One region of the Anoxybacillus sp. P3H1B genome, then DNA from elsewhere that is predicted to be linked to it. Evidence: riboswitches for the same ligand, from Rfam matches in the RefSeq annotation. Region 1 holds a riboswitch; the other holds the start of a gene.

Evidence for each region. A riboswitch is a leader RNA that binds a small molecule or an ion and turns the genes downstream of it on or off. The one in region 1 is predicted to bind cobalamin.
Region 2: it holds a riboswitch for cobalamin, as region 1 does, so the genes downstream of both, AT864_RS00940 (ABC transporter substrate-binding protein) here and AT864_RS07825 (ribonucleoside-diphosphate reductase subunit alpha) in region 1, are expected to answer to the same signal.

The regions. Positions count from the first base shown of each region.
Region 1 covers NZ_LPUG01000012.1:98,585-106,384, forward strand. Annotated here, with positions in the region: gene AT864_RS07820 (ribonucleotide-diphosphate reductase subunit beta) at 1-314, opposite strand, end outside; gene AT864_RS07825 (ribonucleoside-diphosphate reductase subunit alpha) at 332-2,572, opposite strand; cobalamin riboswitch at 2,697-2,893, opposite strand; gene AT864_RS07830 (hypothetical protein) at 3,040-3,501, opposite strand; gene AT864_RS07835 (carbon starvation CstA family protein) at 3,821-5,899, shown strand; gene AT864_RS07840 (YbdD/YjiX family protein) at 5,892-6,095, shown strand; gene AT864_RS07845 (ketopantoate reductase family protein) at 6,253-7,170, shown strand; gene AT864_RS07850 (alpha-glucosidase) at 7,647-7,800, shown strand, end outside.
Region 2 covers NZ_LPUG01000009.1:123,044-130,843, forward strand. Annotated here, with positions in the region: gene AT864_RS00930 (adenosylcobinamide amidohydrolase) at 1-1,450, opposite strand, end outside; gene AT864_RS00935 (iron ABC transporter permease) at 1,453-2,505, opposite strand; gene AT864_RS00940 (ABC transporter substrate-binding protein) at 2,471-3,436, opposite strand; cobalamin riboswitch at 3,573-3,787, opposite strand; gene AT864_RS00945 (PH domain-containing protein) at 4,002-4,616, opposite strand; gene AT864_RS00950 (ABC transporter ATP-binding protein) at 5,010-6,734, shown strand; gene AT864_RS00955 (response regulator transcription factor) at 6,741-7,418, shown strand; gene AT864_RS00960 (cell wall metabolism sensor histidine kinase WalK) at 7,415-7,800, shown strand, end outside.

The sequences.
Region 1 (7,800 bases):
TCGGTAATGTAATCAGCAACCTTTCCTGCATAATCTGTTTGGATGCTGTCAAGTAAGGCTAGCAGGCCGATAATTTTTAAAAAAGCATCCTGTTCACGTGCGGTTAATAATGGAAATTGCTTGACATCTTGGGACATATTAATTTCAAATGGTGTCCAAAAATTGGCGAGCATTCGTTTATATTTAGCATATGCCCAAGGATAGGCAATATCGTCCCAATTGAGCACATTCGAGCATCGTCCGTTGATGATTCGCGTGGAACGGTTGGGCGCTTCAGGGTCCATAATGATTCGTTTCGTTAAAGCAGATGTCATCATAACTCCTCCTTATATTAACTTGCGCATGATTCACATTCTTCAATGTTGCTTGATGTTGAACGAACATAATAGGTTGTTTTTAAACCGGATTTCCAAGCGGCAAGATGAAGGGCTAATAAATCCTTTGCTTTAATGGTGTTCATTACGTAAAAATTGAATGAGATGGATTGGTCAATATGGCGCTGTCGCATCGCGTTTTGTTGAATGCTCCAATACTGGTCAATATGATAGGCTGATTTATAGTACCAAGTTGTTTTTTCGTTTAAGTCTGGCGCTGTAACTGGAATCTTATAATCTTTTTTTTCTTCGGCATACATCTTCAAAAAGATCGGATCAATGCTGGCGGTACTGCCGGCAATAATCGATGTCGAAGCATTGGGAGCAATCGCCATCACATAGCCGTTGCGCATTCCATGTTTAGCTACGTTTTCTTTCAGATGAATCCATTTGGAAGTGTTGTAGCCACGTTTATCGAAATAGGCCCCTGTCTGCCAATCAGATCCAGAAAACGCTGGGTAACTGCCTTTTTCTTGAGCAAGCTCCATGCTTGCTTGAATAGTGAGATAAGCAATTTGTTCATAAAGCTCGTCCGCATAATAAACGGCCTCTTCTGATTCCCAGCGAATGCCTTTTAAAGCGAGCAAATGATGCCATCCAAATGTGCCTAGTCCGACAGCCCGATATTTTTGATTTGTCAACTGTGCCTGCAAAACAGGGATTTGGTTTAAGTCAATCACGTTATCAAGCATGCGCATTTGAATAGGGACGAGCCGTTCAAGCACATCGTCCATAACGGCTTTAGCTAAATTGATCGATGATAGGTTGCAGACGACAAAATCGCCAGGGATTTTTTCAATGATGATTTTCCCATCTTTTACATATTGTTTTTCCATCACGGTCGGGCTTTGATTTTGGGCAATTTCAGTGCAAAGGTTGCTACAATAAATCATGCCGAGATGTGAGTTCGGATTTTTTCGATTCACTTCATCGCGATAAAACATAAATGGTGTGCCTGATTCTAGCTGGCTGCGCATAATGCTTTTCATAATTTCAATAGCTGGAACTCTCTCTTTTGAAAGGCGCTTTTCTTGAACGCATTCCCAATATTTTTGACGAAAACTGCCGTCCCCTTTTTCTTCATCATAAAAGTCTTCTAGACTGAATCCCATGATTTGTCGTATTTCGTGTGGATCAAATAAATACCAATCTCCGCGTTTTTCTACTTGCTCCATAAATAAATCAGGGATGCAAACGCCTGTGAATAAATCGTGTGTCCTCATCCGTTCATCGCCATTGTTTAATTTGGCATCTAAAAAAGCAAAAATATCTTTATGCCACACGTCTAAGTAGACAGAGATGGCTCCTTTTCTTTGGCCAAGCTGATCGACGCTGACAGCGGTGTTATTCAATTGCTTCATCCATGGAATCACGCCGGATGAAATCCCTTTAAATCCTTTAATATCGCTGCCGCGGCTGCGAATCTTTCCGAGATAGACGCCAATGCCGCCCCCTGCCTTGGAAAGGTTAGCAATATCGGTATTGCTGTCGTAAATACCTTGCAGGCTGTCATCAATCGTATCGATAAAGCAGCTTGATAGCTGACCATAGTTTTTTCCTGCATTGGCTAAAGTCGGAGTGGCAACCGTCATATATAAATTGCTTAATGCCCAGTATGCTTCTCGGATAAAGGCAAGTCGCTGCGTTTTTGGCTCTTTGGCCATCAATGTCATCGCGATGATGAGAAAGCGCTCTTGCGGCAGTTCATATAAATTTCTTTCATAATCACGGGCAAGATAGCGATCTGCAAGCGTGCGGAGACCGATATAGGTAAATAGCTTGTCTTTTTCTGGATTGATGATCGCTCCAATCTCTTTAATTTCTTCTTTTTCATAATCATCAAGCAAAGAATGGTTGTAAACTCCCTTGGAAACGAGAGAAGCGACCAGCTCGTAAAAATCACCGTAGCGTTCTTTTGGATGATAACCGCGATTTTGAGCTGCTTCGTGATAAAGCTTCTGTAAATAAATGCGGGCGCAAACAAAGGTCCAGTCTGGTTCTGCTTCGCTAATATATGAAAGTCCCTCAAGAATGCAATCATTTGCCATTTGTTCGAAGGACGCAGTGTCTTTGTTTTGAATCATGCGAAGCACACGCTTGATATATTCGGATGTGTCTAGATGAGGAAATTCATTTGTAAGATCATGAATCCAGGCAATCAATTCTTCTTGAGAAACGGTTTGAAAAGTAAACGTCATTATCGGCTCCTCCTCTTTCCAATAAAAAAATCCACTCCGGATTGAGTGGATGAAACGATAGTATAAAAAGGAATAAAACTTCCCTTCTTAAACCATCGCTTCATCTTCTCCCTCCCCGAAGAATGTGAAACGAAACAAGCAAGGCAGGTCTCCTGACTTGTGCTTCTTCCTACTTTGGATCCTTCCCGTATACGCGCCGTATAAGCTTTCGTATACAGTGGAGCTTCCATTTCGTCCGCACATACAGTTGCGGGGGCAGTTCTGGATTTACACCAGATTCCCTATTAAGTCCTAAGGGACACCTTTACTTGTGGTTTGTTCTACTATATATAGTTTTTGTTTTTATTCTTCGATACAATATATTGTGTTTGTTAGTTGCACTGGTATCATCATATAATAAATCAATGGAAAATTCAACTATAATATTTCTGAAGTGGAAAAATAAAAAACGCGCTCGATCGGCGCGTTTATTTTTGAAGTGGGAGAAATTTAATAAGCAGCGAGCGAATCAGTAAACCGGTGAGCACACCAGGAATAACTGAGAGCATTGGCAGCCAAATTGGTCCAAAAAAAATGCCGAAGATGGTAACGCGGGAAGAGTACATCAGTCCAACTGTGACAAAATAAGCTGAAAAAACGAATGGAAGAAAAGCGTAAGGAGAGCGACCACCGTCAGCATCTTTATAAGCATCCCACATTGCAAAAAAATACAAACACGGATAAAACATAAGCCATTGAAAATCAATGACTTGGGTTGCTTCGATTGTTTTTCCCAAAAAGCTCAGGCGAATGGCTTCATTAAATCGGGATTGAGAGTTTACAATAAATTCTAATAAAATAAAGATGGTTCCTTTGAAATACTTTTGATTCAAAAGCTGTCCGAATCCTGGTAAAGCAATACTCCATAACAACCGTTCAATTGCTTTCACGTTTTCTTAACCCTTTACTAATGGATTTTATTTGTTGATCATCGACTATATCCTATATCGCCTCGTATATAGAAAAAGAGCCCTGCCTTATTTTTATCATTTCCGCTTTTTACAGTTTATATAATTACATTTTATTGAAAATATACATTTTGTTCCTATTGAGATCGGGAATTTGAAAATGGTGCATGTTAGGTGTGTAATTTGACATGTTATGTCTAGTTTTGTTCATGTTAAGAAAATATTTGGGTAACTTTTCAGAATAGTTAGTATAATCGCTGTGAGTAGAGTATAATTTTTTAGTGCAAAGGGGGAGAGGATTTTGAAAGCGGTTAAATCAATCGTGATTTGGGGATTGATTTCGATCATTGGAGCCATTGGCTTTGCGGTATTGGCTCTGCACCGCGGCGAAACGATTAATGCGATTTGGCTCATTGTGGCAGCGGTGTGTGTATATGCAGTGGCTTATCGTTTTTATAGCAAATTTATTGCGCAGAAAGTATTTGAGCTGGATGATAATCGCAAAACACCAGCTGAAGTGATGAATGATGGAAAAGACTATGTGCCGACGAATAAATGGGTGTTATTCGGACATCATTTTGCTGCTATTGCAGGAGCTGGCCCGCTTGTTGGCCCTATTTTGGCATCACAGATGGGATATTTGCCGGGCACGCTTTGGATTGTAGTCGGTGTGGTACTAGCAGGTGCGGTACAGGATTTTGTCATTTTGTTTGCTTCAATGCGCCGCAACGGAAAGTCACTTGGTGAAATGATTAAAGAAGAAATGGGCTCCTTCACAGGGCTTGTTGCTATGCTTGGGATTTTAGGTATCATGATTATTTTATTAGCCGTGTTAGCGTTGGTGGTTGTGAAAGCGCTTGTAGGAAGCCCGTGGGGAATGTTTACCATTGCGGCAACGATTCCGATTGCGATTTTTATGGGAATTTACATGCGCTATCTGCGGCCAGGCCGCGTAGGGGAAGCTTCATTGATCGGTTTTGTTCTGCTGATTGTTTCCCTTATTGCGGGACAGCATGTGGCTGAACATCCGACATTAGCCAATATGTTTACATTTAAAGGGGAGACAATTGCTCTTTTAATGATTGCTTATGGATTTGTGGCTTCGGCGTTGCCTGTATGGCTATTGCTAGCGCCGCGCGATTATTTAAGCACTTTTCTTAAAATCGGAACGATCGTTGGTCTAGCGCTTGGTATTCTTGTTGTTGCACCTGATTTGCAAATGCCTGCTGTGACCAAATTCGTGGATGGAACAGGACCTGTATTTTCAGGAAATTTATTCCCATTTTTATTTATCACCATTGCGTGCGGAGCTGTTTCTGGATTCCATGCTCTTGTTTCTTCCGGAACGACGCCAAAAATGATCGAACTCGAAAGTCATGCCCGCCCAATCGGATATGGGGCGATGCTTATGGAGTCGTTTGTAGCGGTAATGGCTCTTGTCGCAGCATGCGTGCTAACACCAGGGGTTTATTTTGCGATTAATAGTCCAGCAGCTGCTATTGGCACAGATGTAGTCCAGGCTGCCCAAACGGTTTCATCTTGGGGATTTGTCGTTACCCCAGACGCATTGACAGAGTTGGCCAAAGATGTAGGGGAGCAAACGATTTTATCGCGTACAGGCGGTGCACCGACTTTGGCTATTGGGATGGCAGTGATCCTTTCAAAAGTGATTGGTGGAAAAGCATTTATGGCTTTTTGGTACCATTTTGCGATTTTATTTGAAGCGCTATTTATTTTAACGACGATTGATGCGGGAACGCGTGTTGGCCGCTTCATGATTCAAGATATTATCGGACATTTTTATAAACCATTTGCTAAAACCGATTCATTGCCGGCCAATATTATTGCAACGGCTTTATGTGTACTCGGATGGGGATATTTCCTCTATCAAGGAGTCATTGATCCGCTTGGCGGAATCAATACATTATGGCCGCTGTTTGGTATTGCCAACCAAATGCTTGCTGGTATCGCCCTTTTATTAGGAACGACTCTTTTATTTAAGATGGGGAAAAAGGCATACGCATGGGTAACGTTAGTGCCAACAGTGTGGCTATTAGTTGTAACGATGACAGCTGGATTTCAAAAATTGTTCCATCCGGATGCTAAAATTGGATTTTTATCACATGCGAAAGTATTCAGAAATGCGCTAAACGAAGGCAATATTTTAGCACCAGCGACGACAGAAGCGCAAATGCGGCAAATTATTATGAATGATTATGTAGATGCAGCGTTATGCGGCATTTTTATGCTCGTCGTTTTAGCTGTGCTCATTTCGTCGATTAACATTTGGATTAAAGTATTGAATAATAAAGCAACACCTCTTAAAGAAGCTCCTTATATTCCACGGGATGATGGAAATGGGGTTAAGCATTATGCGTAAGCTTCTAGCAAATATGATCAAATATCGGCGGCAATTTTTCGATTTGCTTGTTGGGGTGCCGAATTATGAACGTTATGTTGAACATATGAAAACGCATCACCCGGGAGAACCGATTAAGTCGCGAAAGGAGTTTTTTTGCGAGGCACAAGATGCAAGATATAACGCCAAAGGTGGAAAAGTATCTCGGTGTTGCTGAAAAAAGGGGGATTCTGATCTCCCTTTTCTCTTTCTTTGCTGTTTAGAAATGCCAGAGAACATGATAGGATTTTTTTATGGAGCCTTTATTTTGTTTTATCGGTGAAGGATTGTCGGTTTAGGGACGTTTCATCCAATCTGCTAAGGAGGAATCAAAGATGCGTATATTAGTAGTGGGGGCTGGAGCAGTCGGCGGTTATTTTGGCGGTCGTCTGCTGGAAAAAGGAGTAGATGTCACGTTTCTTGTTCGCGAAAAAAGAAAACAGCAATTAGAAAAACGAGGGCTTGTCATTCGCAGTGTCCATGGTGACGCACAGCTAACTCCCAAGCTGCTTGTTGCCGCAGAGGAAGCAGTACCGTTTGATGTTGTCATTTTTTCTAACAAAGCGTATCATTTGCCTGAAGCCATTCGCGATGTCAAGCCATATGTAGGAGAAGGAACGCTTATTTTACCGCTATTAAATGGTATTGCGCACATGGACTTGCTTTGGCAGGAGTTTGGAAAAGAGAACGTATTGGGAGGACTTTGTTTTATTGAAACAACCCTTGCAGAAGATGGAACGATTATTCAATCAAGTCCTACTCACACTGTCAAGTTCGGTGAATGGTCAGGTGAGATTACCCAACGGGTGAAAAGACTTGATGATCTGTTTTCATCATGCAATGCACGATTTGAGTTGAGTGAACAAATTGTCACTGATATGTGGCACAAATATTTATTTATTGCAGCGATGTCTGGTGTGACGACATTATTCCGTGTTCCGATGGGTCTGGTGTGCTCAGGAGAATACGGGCAAGAAATTCTTTTAGCTTTATTGAAAGAAATCGGAGCCATTATGAGAGCGCACGGGGCCCCAATTGAAGACGGCATTGAGGAAAAACAATGGGCGCAAATGAATAGCATGCCGCCGCAAATGAAATCTTCCATGCAGCGCGATATGGAAAAAGGGCAAATGGTCGAAGTCGATCATTTGCAAGGATATTTGCTTCAACTAGCGAAGCAGCATCAAATCACTACCCCGTTGCTTAAAGCTGTGTATCATCATTTAAAGTTATATGAGCGGCAAAGAGGATAGATTGAGAAGGGACGATGTTTGATTTGCTTGATATGGATAGCTTCAAATGGAAAAAATGGACAGAAGCGAGAAGCAAGAACGTTTCAGTGGACGGAATGAATAATTGAAAAGGGAGCAGTCGAAAGCAGCTAGTTGTTCGCCGCTTGGTTGCGTTTTGGTGCGGCGGAGGCAAGTTCACCGACTTGTCTCCGCCCATGTTTTTTACAGGCTTTAAGTTATGAATGGTGGGATTATTTGCTTTTCGGTTTATCATCGGCAAGTATTCCTTTGTTTGATGATGGCTGTTACTTCCTGTGAAAAATCCTGGTATCCGATGGCGCTACGAAAAAGGCTATTGTCCGTCTTGAGTATGCTTATGATTGGGGATCATTCAGGAGCGTTTTTACTTTTTTCTCAAAGTGTATTGTATCTCGATAGCGGATCATGTAACTTAATAATTAGGATATTGCATGTCGATGAATAGAGGAGGTACTACTTTGAATAAAGCATGGTGGAAAGAAGGGGTTGTGTATCAAATTTATCCGCGAAGCTTTATGGATTCCAATGGAGATGGAATCGGGGATCTTCGCGGCATTCTTTCAAAGCTTGATTATTTGCACGATCTTGGAATCGATATCATATGGATTTGTC
Region 2 (7,800 bases), on a different contig from region 1:
GCAACGCTTCCGTTGTCGCCTCATACACAAAACGGCCAATCGCTTTGCCAAGCGGCGTAGCCGTTCCAGCATACTCAAACAAGCGTCCTGTTTGTGATGAGGCAATGGCAATGCAATCAGTGGATGTGCCAGTAGCCAGCGTATGTGTTTCCGGATCAAGTACGTGTGCATCATATAACGCTTTCACTTTCGCTTCCGTTGTCGTCATCATGGCCTGTACAAATGCTGTCTCATTTAATTGGCCATCAATAAAAATAAATACGTTAATCGTACCGATTCCTTCCGCTGTCTCCCTTTTTTCCCACGCTTTTGCAGCATCCACCGCATTTCCAACGCCCGCGGTCACCATCACGAATAATGGCACTTCCTCTTCGCTGCTCTTTATCCATACGGCATCCTCTAAATAGACAGCGGTCATCATGCCAATGGTACGATGCACGGCAAAAGAATGGGATTGTAAATATTGCTTCATTTCTGTCTCTGGATCATCACAGCGATAATGCTTCGGCACATGTCTATTCACAAAGTGTGTAGCCCATTGAAAACCAGCGCCAACCACAGCCGATGACAGCACTTTAAAAGGCTGCGGTGTGGTAATGACAATCTGTTCGCCGTCTTGAGCAATCGTTAACGCACTTAAGGAATCGTTCTGTTGCCTCGTATCGGAATAGGTCTGAGGAACAAACGTGAGAAGCGGCTTGGACACAACGGGATGCGCTTGACGCCGCACAGACGCTTGAAATACGGTTTCTAATTGTTTTTCTTCAATCATATCGCTTGGTTCGCCGAGTCCCGCCATCTTTCCTTCATGAAGCAACAAAAGCCGGTCACAATATAAGCTAGCTAGATTCATATCATGAAAAATGGCTACAACCGTTAACTGATTTTCTTCTGTCCATTTTTTTAATTGATCTAGCAGTTTGATTTGTTGGGCAATATCCATGTGGTTGGTCGGTTCATCGAGAAAAAGCAAGCTCGGCTTTTGGGCAAGCGCTCTTGCTAAATAGACGCGCTGCCTTTCTCCACCGCTTAAACGGTCGATGGTTTCCTGTTCTTTATGTGCCATCCCCACTTGTTCAAGCGCTTCGGCTACCGCCTGTTCATCCTCCTCTGTCCATGTTGGAAATAACCCTGTTTGATGGGCATAGCGTCCTAACTCTACCGTTTCTTTGACAGTATAGCCAAATGCTGAATCGGCGCTTTGCGGGAGAACAGCGACAAGGCGCGCCAGTTCTTTTGACGAAAAGGAAGCAAGCGGGACGGCGTTCAGTGTAATGGTCCCCTTTTGTAAAGAAAGCTCTCTGCTTAACAGCTTTAATAATGTTGTTTTGCCGCTGCCGTTAGGTCCTAAAATTCCAAAAAACTGTCCTTGTTCCACAGTGAAGGTAATGTTCTGCAACACCGCTTTTTCTCCGTATTGATAGGAAACATCATGAACGTTTAACATCATTTTCACGTCTTCCTTTTCATTCTATTTAAAAATAACCCCGCAAACAAAGGTGCGCCAATTAACGAAGTAATGATGCCGATCGGCAATTCACTCGGTGAAATCATGGTTCGCGCCGCTAAATCGGCTAGCACTAAAAAAGCGCCCCCGTATAAAAGCGATAGCGGTAAAAGCAAGCGATGATTCGGTCCCGCAACAAGACGAATCATATGAGGAACGACCAAGCCCACAAAGCCAATCGCCCCCGACACAGCAACAGCCGCCCCTGTTAATAAGGAAGCGCCGATTAAAATGACCAGCTTGCGCTTGGCAACATGGACACCTATGTGAGCAGCTGCCTCTTCACCAAAGGCAAAAGCGTTTAACTCGCGGTGATTCACTAATAACAGCAAACATCCTATTATAAAAAACGGAAGCATCATGACAACATATTTCCAGCTTCGCATCGCGACGCTTCCCATCAACCAAGTAATAATTTGCCGCAGTTCCTCTCCTGTCAGCGCAATCATAAGCGAGATCAACGCGCTGAAAAATGCGCTGAAAATAATTCCGGTTAAAATGATCGTTTCCACTGACATGCGCGGATCGACGGCGCGAGTAAAAAACAAAACGAGAAAAAGAGTCAGCAATCCAAACGCAATGCTCATGATCGGTAATGTAAACGATCCAAACCACGGCAATTGCAGATGAAAGAACAAAACGACGACCGCTCCGACTGACGCGCCCGATGATACTCCAAGCGTATAAGGATCAGCCAATGGATTTTTTAGCAATCCTTGAAACGCCGCTCCCGCCAACGAAAGGGAAGCGCCGACTAAAAAAGCCAAAACAACGCGCGGCAAGCGGATGGCCATCACAATTTGCACAAGCGTATCAGGAATGTCAGGGGACGGCGCAATTCCCCACCATTGCTCTAAAAAAATGTCAATAATAGACGAAAAGGGAATCGATAGTGAGCCTATCGATATCCCTAACAACATGCACACGACCACCGCCGTAAGAGCGATGACGTAGGCAATTATATTATTTAAAGATTTCCGGATAAATGACTTTGGCAAGTTCCTCTACCCCTTCAACAAGGCGTGGGCCTGATCTTGTGACTAAATCAGAATTCACCTCATATACGCGTTGATTTTTAACCGCCGAAACGTCCTTCCACGCCGGTCGTGCCATCACTTGCTTTACAGCATCTTTCACATAGTCTCCATACGTGACAACAATTACATCCGGATTGAGCGCTACCGCTTTTTCTTCCGTAAACATCGGCCATCCTTCTTGATCGCCAGCCACGTTTTCTGCTGAAATCGCTTGCAGCATGTCATTGATAAATGTTCCCTTTCCTGCTGTATAAATTTGTGGCGCCGGCTGCACTTCCACCCATACTTTTACCGGATTTTTCACGTTTTTTGCTTTTTCCTTGATGGCTTCAAGCTTTGATTTCATCTGGTTAACAATTTGATCGGCTTTTTTCGTTGTCCCTGTTGCTTGTCCAATTAATTGGATCGAATGGTAAACATCATCAAATGTTTTGGCATCGTTCACAACAAGCACTGTAATTCCCGCATCCTTCAGCTGCTGCAGGCCGTCCCGCGAATTATGGGCACTCGATGCGTGGGCAAGCACTAAATCAGGCTTGAGTGAAATAATTTTCTCCACGTTAAACTCCATGCCGCCAATTTTTTCTTTATTTTTTACATCTTCCGGATAGTTATCAAAATCACTGACTCCAACAATTTTCTCTCCTAAACCAAGTTCATAGGCAATTTCCGTATTGCTCGGAATTAACGAAACGATTTTTTTCGGTTCGGACTGAATCGTGACCTCTTCCCCTAATCCGTCCTTAACGGTTACCGGGAAAGCAGCTGTTGCTTCTTGCTTCGCATTGGATGAATGAGTGGATTTGTCTGTTTCTTGATTACCGCACGCGGCAAGAAGGCCGAACGTCAGCATCAACACAAGCAGCCACGTATAATACCTCAGTTGCTTCATCATGGTTTCTCCTCCTGCACATATAAATTAAAAAATGCCCATCCCGGACGGAATGAGCAAGAAACGACAAACCATAGAGTTGTGGCAGCATAATAACCACCTTTTGCCGTTTCGCCATCTCACCCCCCGAAGATTGGAAACATCGAGCAGTCAGGGCAGGTCTACTGACTTATGCTTCATCCTACTTTGAACCTTCCCATGCGGCCAACAGCTTGCCCATCAATACCGCACAGTGGTTATTTCATTTCGTCAGCATTTACAGTTGCGGGGACAGTTCTGGATTCGCACCAGATTCCCTATTAAGCCTATTAGCGATTCGCTCACTTCGGCACCCTTCTGCATCGATATACAATTGTAAAAAATAATCGAACAATTGACAGTTACAATATTAAAGGACGAAAGGCTGTTTGGCAACAAAAAAATGACGGAATTCGCCATTTTTCCCGTCTCTACTTATACGGATCTCATTTTTTAACGCATTGGCGTGATGAAAGCACATCCACCGACTTACCGCAAAAACGACTCGAACAGCAGTTTATCGCCATTCGAGTCGTTTGGATCGCTATTAATTGTTAATATAGCGTTCAAATACATCCCCAAAATCTTTCACTGTATACTGCTTCTTAGTCTCAACAAGCCAGTTGAACGCGATTTGATTTAGCTCTTTAAACTGTTCAGCAATGCTGTTTGGAGTGCTGGCGACACGCCCTAGCACGGAGGAGGCAACATCGAGACTTTTTCGCGCAAAGTCGAGCGTCGTTTCATTTTCATGGCAAATTTCTGAAATTTTTAAAAGTGCTTTATATAAATCTTTCACTTCTTCCAGATGCTTTTTATGCACATCAATCGAATAGTGCTCCGATCCGATAGTAAATTTAATCTCTACATCTAAATCGACCGTGCCTGCCGTCTCAAGCGATACGCCGGCAATTGGATGCTTATAGTAATCATAACGGCGCAGCGTTCGCTTTTTACTTGTCGCGCTCGTCCCATCTAAATGAATAAGCGCTCGGTTAGTAAAGCAATATTCATCTGATTTGGACTTAATCAAAAAATAAATCTTTTCTCCATCTTCATGCATCACATAATCGTCTGCGTCCACTTTATCATAATTTTCGGGTTTAATGACAGAGCCGATATCACTTAATCCGAGAACATCAGCAGCAACTTTGCCAAACATCCAGCATCTCCTCCCCTTTCTTTTCTTACAATCCCATTATACCATCCATTTGCTTTCCAGATCCGATAAACAGAAAAAATAAAAAATGGATTTATAGCCGATTCAAAAGCACAATCCTTTTTTAACAGATGGAGGCAAATCATAGAACACTGTCCAATACAACTTTTTATAAACGTCATTCTTCGCTGAAACCTCCGTGCCTTGTCACAGGATCAAGAGACGATGCGAGTGCTATAATATATTTATGATGATGTCCCAAAGTTCATATTCTGTTCATAAACATCAAGTACAATACATACACGACAGCATAAAAATCATAGCAAAAAGAGTGGTGATCAAATCGTGCAAAAGCAATCATTAGAAGAAAAAGCAGACTGGCGCTCGTTTATCTGGATGATTCAAGCAACGAAGCCGCCTAAAATGATCATGATTATTGCGCTATTCTTAAGCGTGGCGTCTTCCATCGTCAGCTTAACGATTCCGCTATTTACGAAAAAAATGATCGATGGCTTCACCGTTTCATCATTAAATAAAACGACGATCATTTTGCTTGTTGGCGCCTTTATTGCGCAAACGATCGCTAGCGGCTTCTCCATCTACTTGATTAACTATACAGGAGAAACGGTTGTATCCAGACTAAGAGAACAAGTATGGCAGAAGCTGCTGCATTTGACCATTCCGTACTATGATCGTCATCGTACAGGGGAAACGGTTAGCCGAATTACAAATGATACCGCTATTGTGAAAGGATTAATTACAGAGCATACAGCCAACTTTTTCAATGGCATTATTTCCATAACCGGCTCTGTCGCATTATTGCTGTACTTAGATTGGAAAATGACGTTGATTATCTTTATTCTGCTTCCACTAGCCGTTAGCATTATGATCCCGTTAGGAAGACAAATGTTTAAAAACTCTAAAAGGCTGCAGGATGAAACGGCGCAATTTACTGCTTTTATTACACAAGTGCTGTCAGAAATTCGCCTTGTGAAATCATCCAATGCCGAACAGCTTGAATATGAAAAAGGAAAAAAAGGCATTTCGCATTTATTTCGCTATGGATTGAAGGAAGCAAAAGTTCAGGCCATGGTCATGCCATTGATGGGAATTGTGCTTATGCTTCTGCTTGTTGTCATTCTCGGCTTTGGCGGATATCGGGTTTCTACAGGGGCAATGACGGCCGGAGGGCTCGTTGCTTACATTTTATATCTTTTCCAGATGGTCATGCCGCTTGCTGCATTCAGTACTTTCTTTACACAATTGCAAAAAGCGATGGGAGCCACACAACGCATCATAGCCACGCTGCGCGAGCAGGAAGAAGACTATCTGTCTGGAGAAGAAGTCGCTCGCATTGATGAACCGATCCATGTCAATCATTTATCGTTTTCATATGAAAACGGTGAACCGATTTTAAAGAACGTAAACTTTACGATTGAACCGGGAAAAGTGACAGCGATCGTCGGCCCGAGCGGTTCAGGAAAAACGACGTTCTTTTCCATCTTAGAGCGGTATTATACACCGACAAGCGGCAGCATTTTTCTCGGCGAGAAACCTATTCATGCCCTTTCTTTATCTTCATGGCGCCAGCAAATTGGTTATGTATCTCAAGAAAGTCCGCTTATCGCTGGAACGATTCGTGACAATATTTGCTACGGGCTTGATCATCAAGTAAGTGACGAAGGATTAAAATGGGCAGCCGACATGGCCTATGCTTCTCCGTTTATTGAAGAATTGCCACAAAAATATGAAACAGAGGTCGGCGAGAGAGGCATCAAGCTTTCCGGCGGGCAGCGCCAACGCATCGCCATCGCCCGCGCGCTGCTGCGCAACCCGCGCATTTTATTATTGGACGAAGCCACGTCCAACCTCGACAGCCAATCGGAAATGGCGGTGCAAAAAGCGCTGCAAAACTTAATGAAAGGGCGAACGACGATCGTGATTGCCCATCGATTATCGACGGTCATCAACGCTGATCAAATCATTTTCATGGAAAAAGGCGAGATTACGGGAATGGGGACGCATCAAGAGCTGTTTGCCACCCATGCGCTTTATCGAGAATTCGCCATCCAACAATTGCATCTTCATGAAGAAATGCAAAAAAATACGGCTAAAGGATGAGAACGTATGGCAAAGTTATTGATTGTGGATGATGATGATCATATTCGCGAGCTTTTGAAAGTTTTGCTTGAAAGCGCGGGGTTTGAAACTTATGAAGCGGCTGACGGCCGGCAGGCGCTTCGATTGCTAGAAACCGTCAAAATAGATCTGGCCATTCTCGATATTATGATGCCGGTAATGGACGGCTGGGAATTGTGCGAAGAACTTAGGCATTTTGCCGATATCCCCATTTTAATGCTTACCGCTAAAGGCGAGACATCACAAAAAGTGAGGGGATTTGAGCTGGGGGCGGATGACTACTTAGTCAAGCCTTTTGAACCAATGGAGCTGATAGCAAGGGTTAAAGCCTTGTTGAAACGCTACCGCATCGCGAATTCGCACACAGTGCAAGCAGGAAGGCTGTTGCTTGATGAGAAAACTTACACGATCACGTGGGACGATTCTATGCTCACGATTCCGAAAAAAGAATTTGAGCTTTTATTCAAGCTAGCGAGCTATCCTGGAAGGACACTATCAAGAGATGAATTAATTGAAGATATTTGGGGCTATGATTATGAAGGGGATGAACGAACCGTCGACGTCCATATCAAACGGTTGCGCGAACGATTTTCTGAAGAAAAGAGCGGCTTTAAAATCATAACTGTCCGCGGCTTAGGCTACCGCTTAGAGGTGCAGCAGCCGTGAACAAGCGTCCTTCCATCTTTCTTTTCATATGGCGTTTTTTCATCGGGATCTTTTCGTTAATTTCTTGTTGGACGATCGCTTTTTTCTTAACGAATTACTTGTACCGCCATTTTCATTACCATCCGTCCGATTATGTGCGCGAGCTGATTAATTTTATCGTCGGCCTTTTCATTCTGGGAGTAGCCGTTCAATTTCTTGAGAAAATGGGGGGATGGCGGGCAAAACAAATGGAATTTTTCCATTCCATGAAAAAATCATTTGAGCAAATTGCCAACGGAAATTTTAACATCAGGCTTGAATCCATTTCGCCGCATTCTCCGTTTAATGAGCTTGTAGAAAGCATTAACCGAATGGCCCAAGAATTAAGCGAAATGGAACAGCT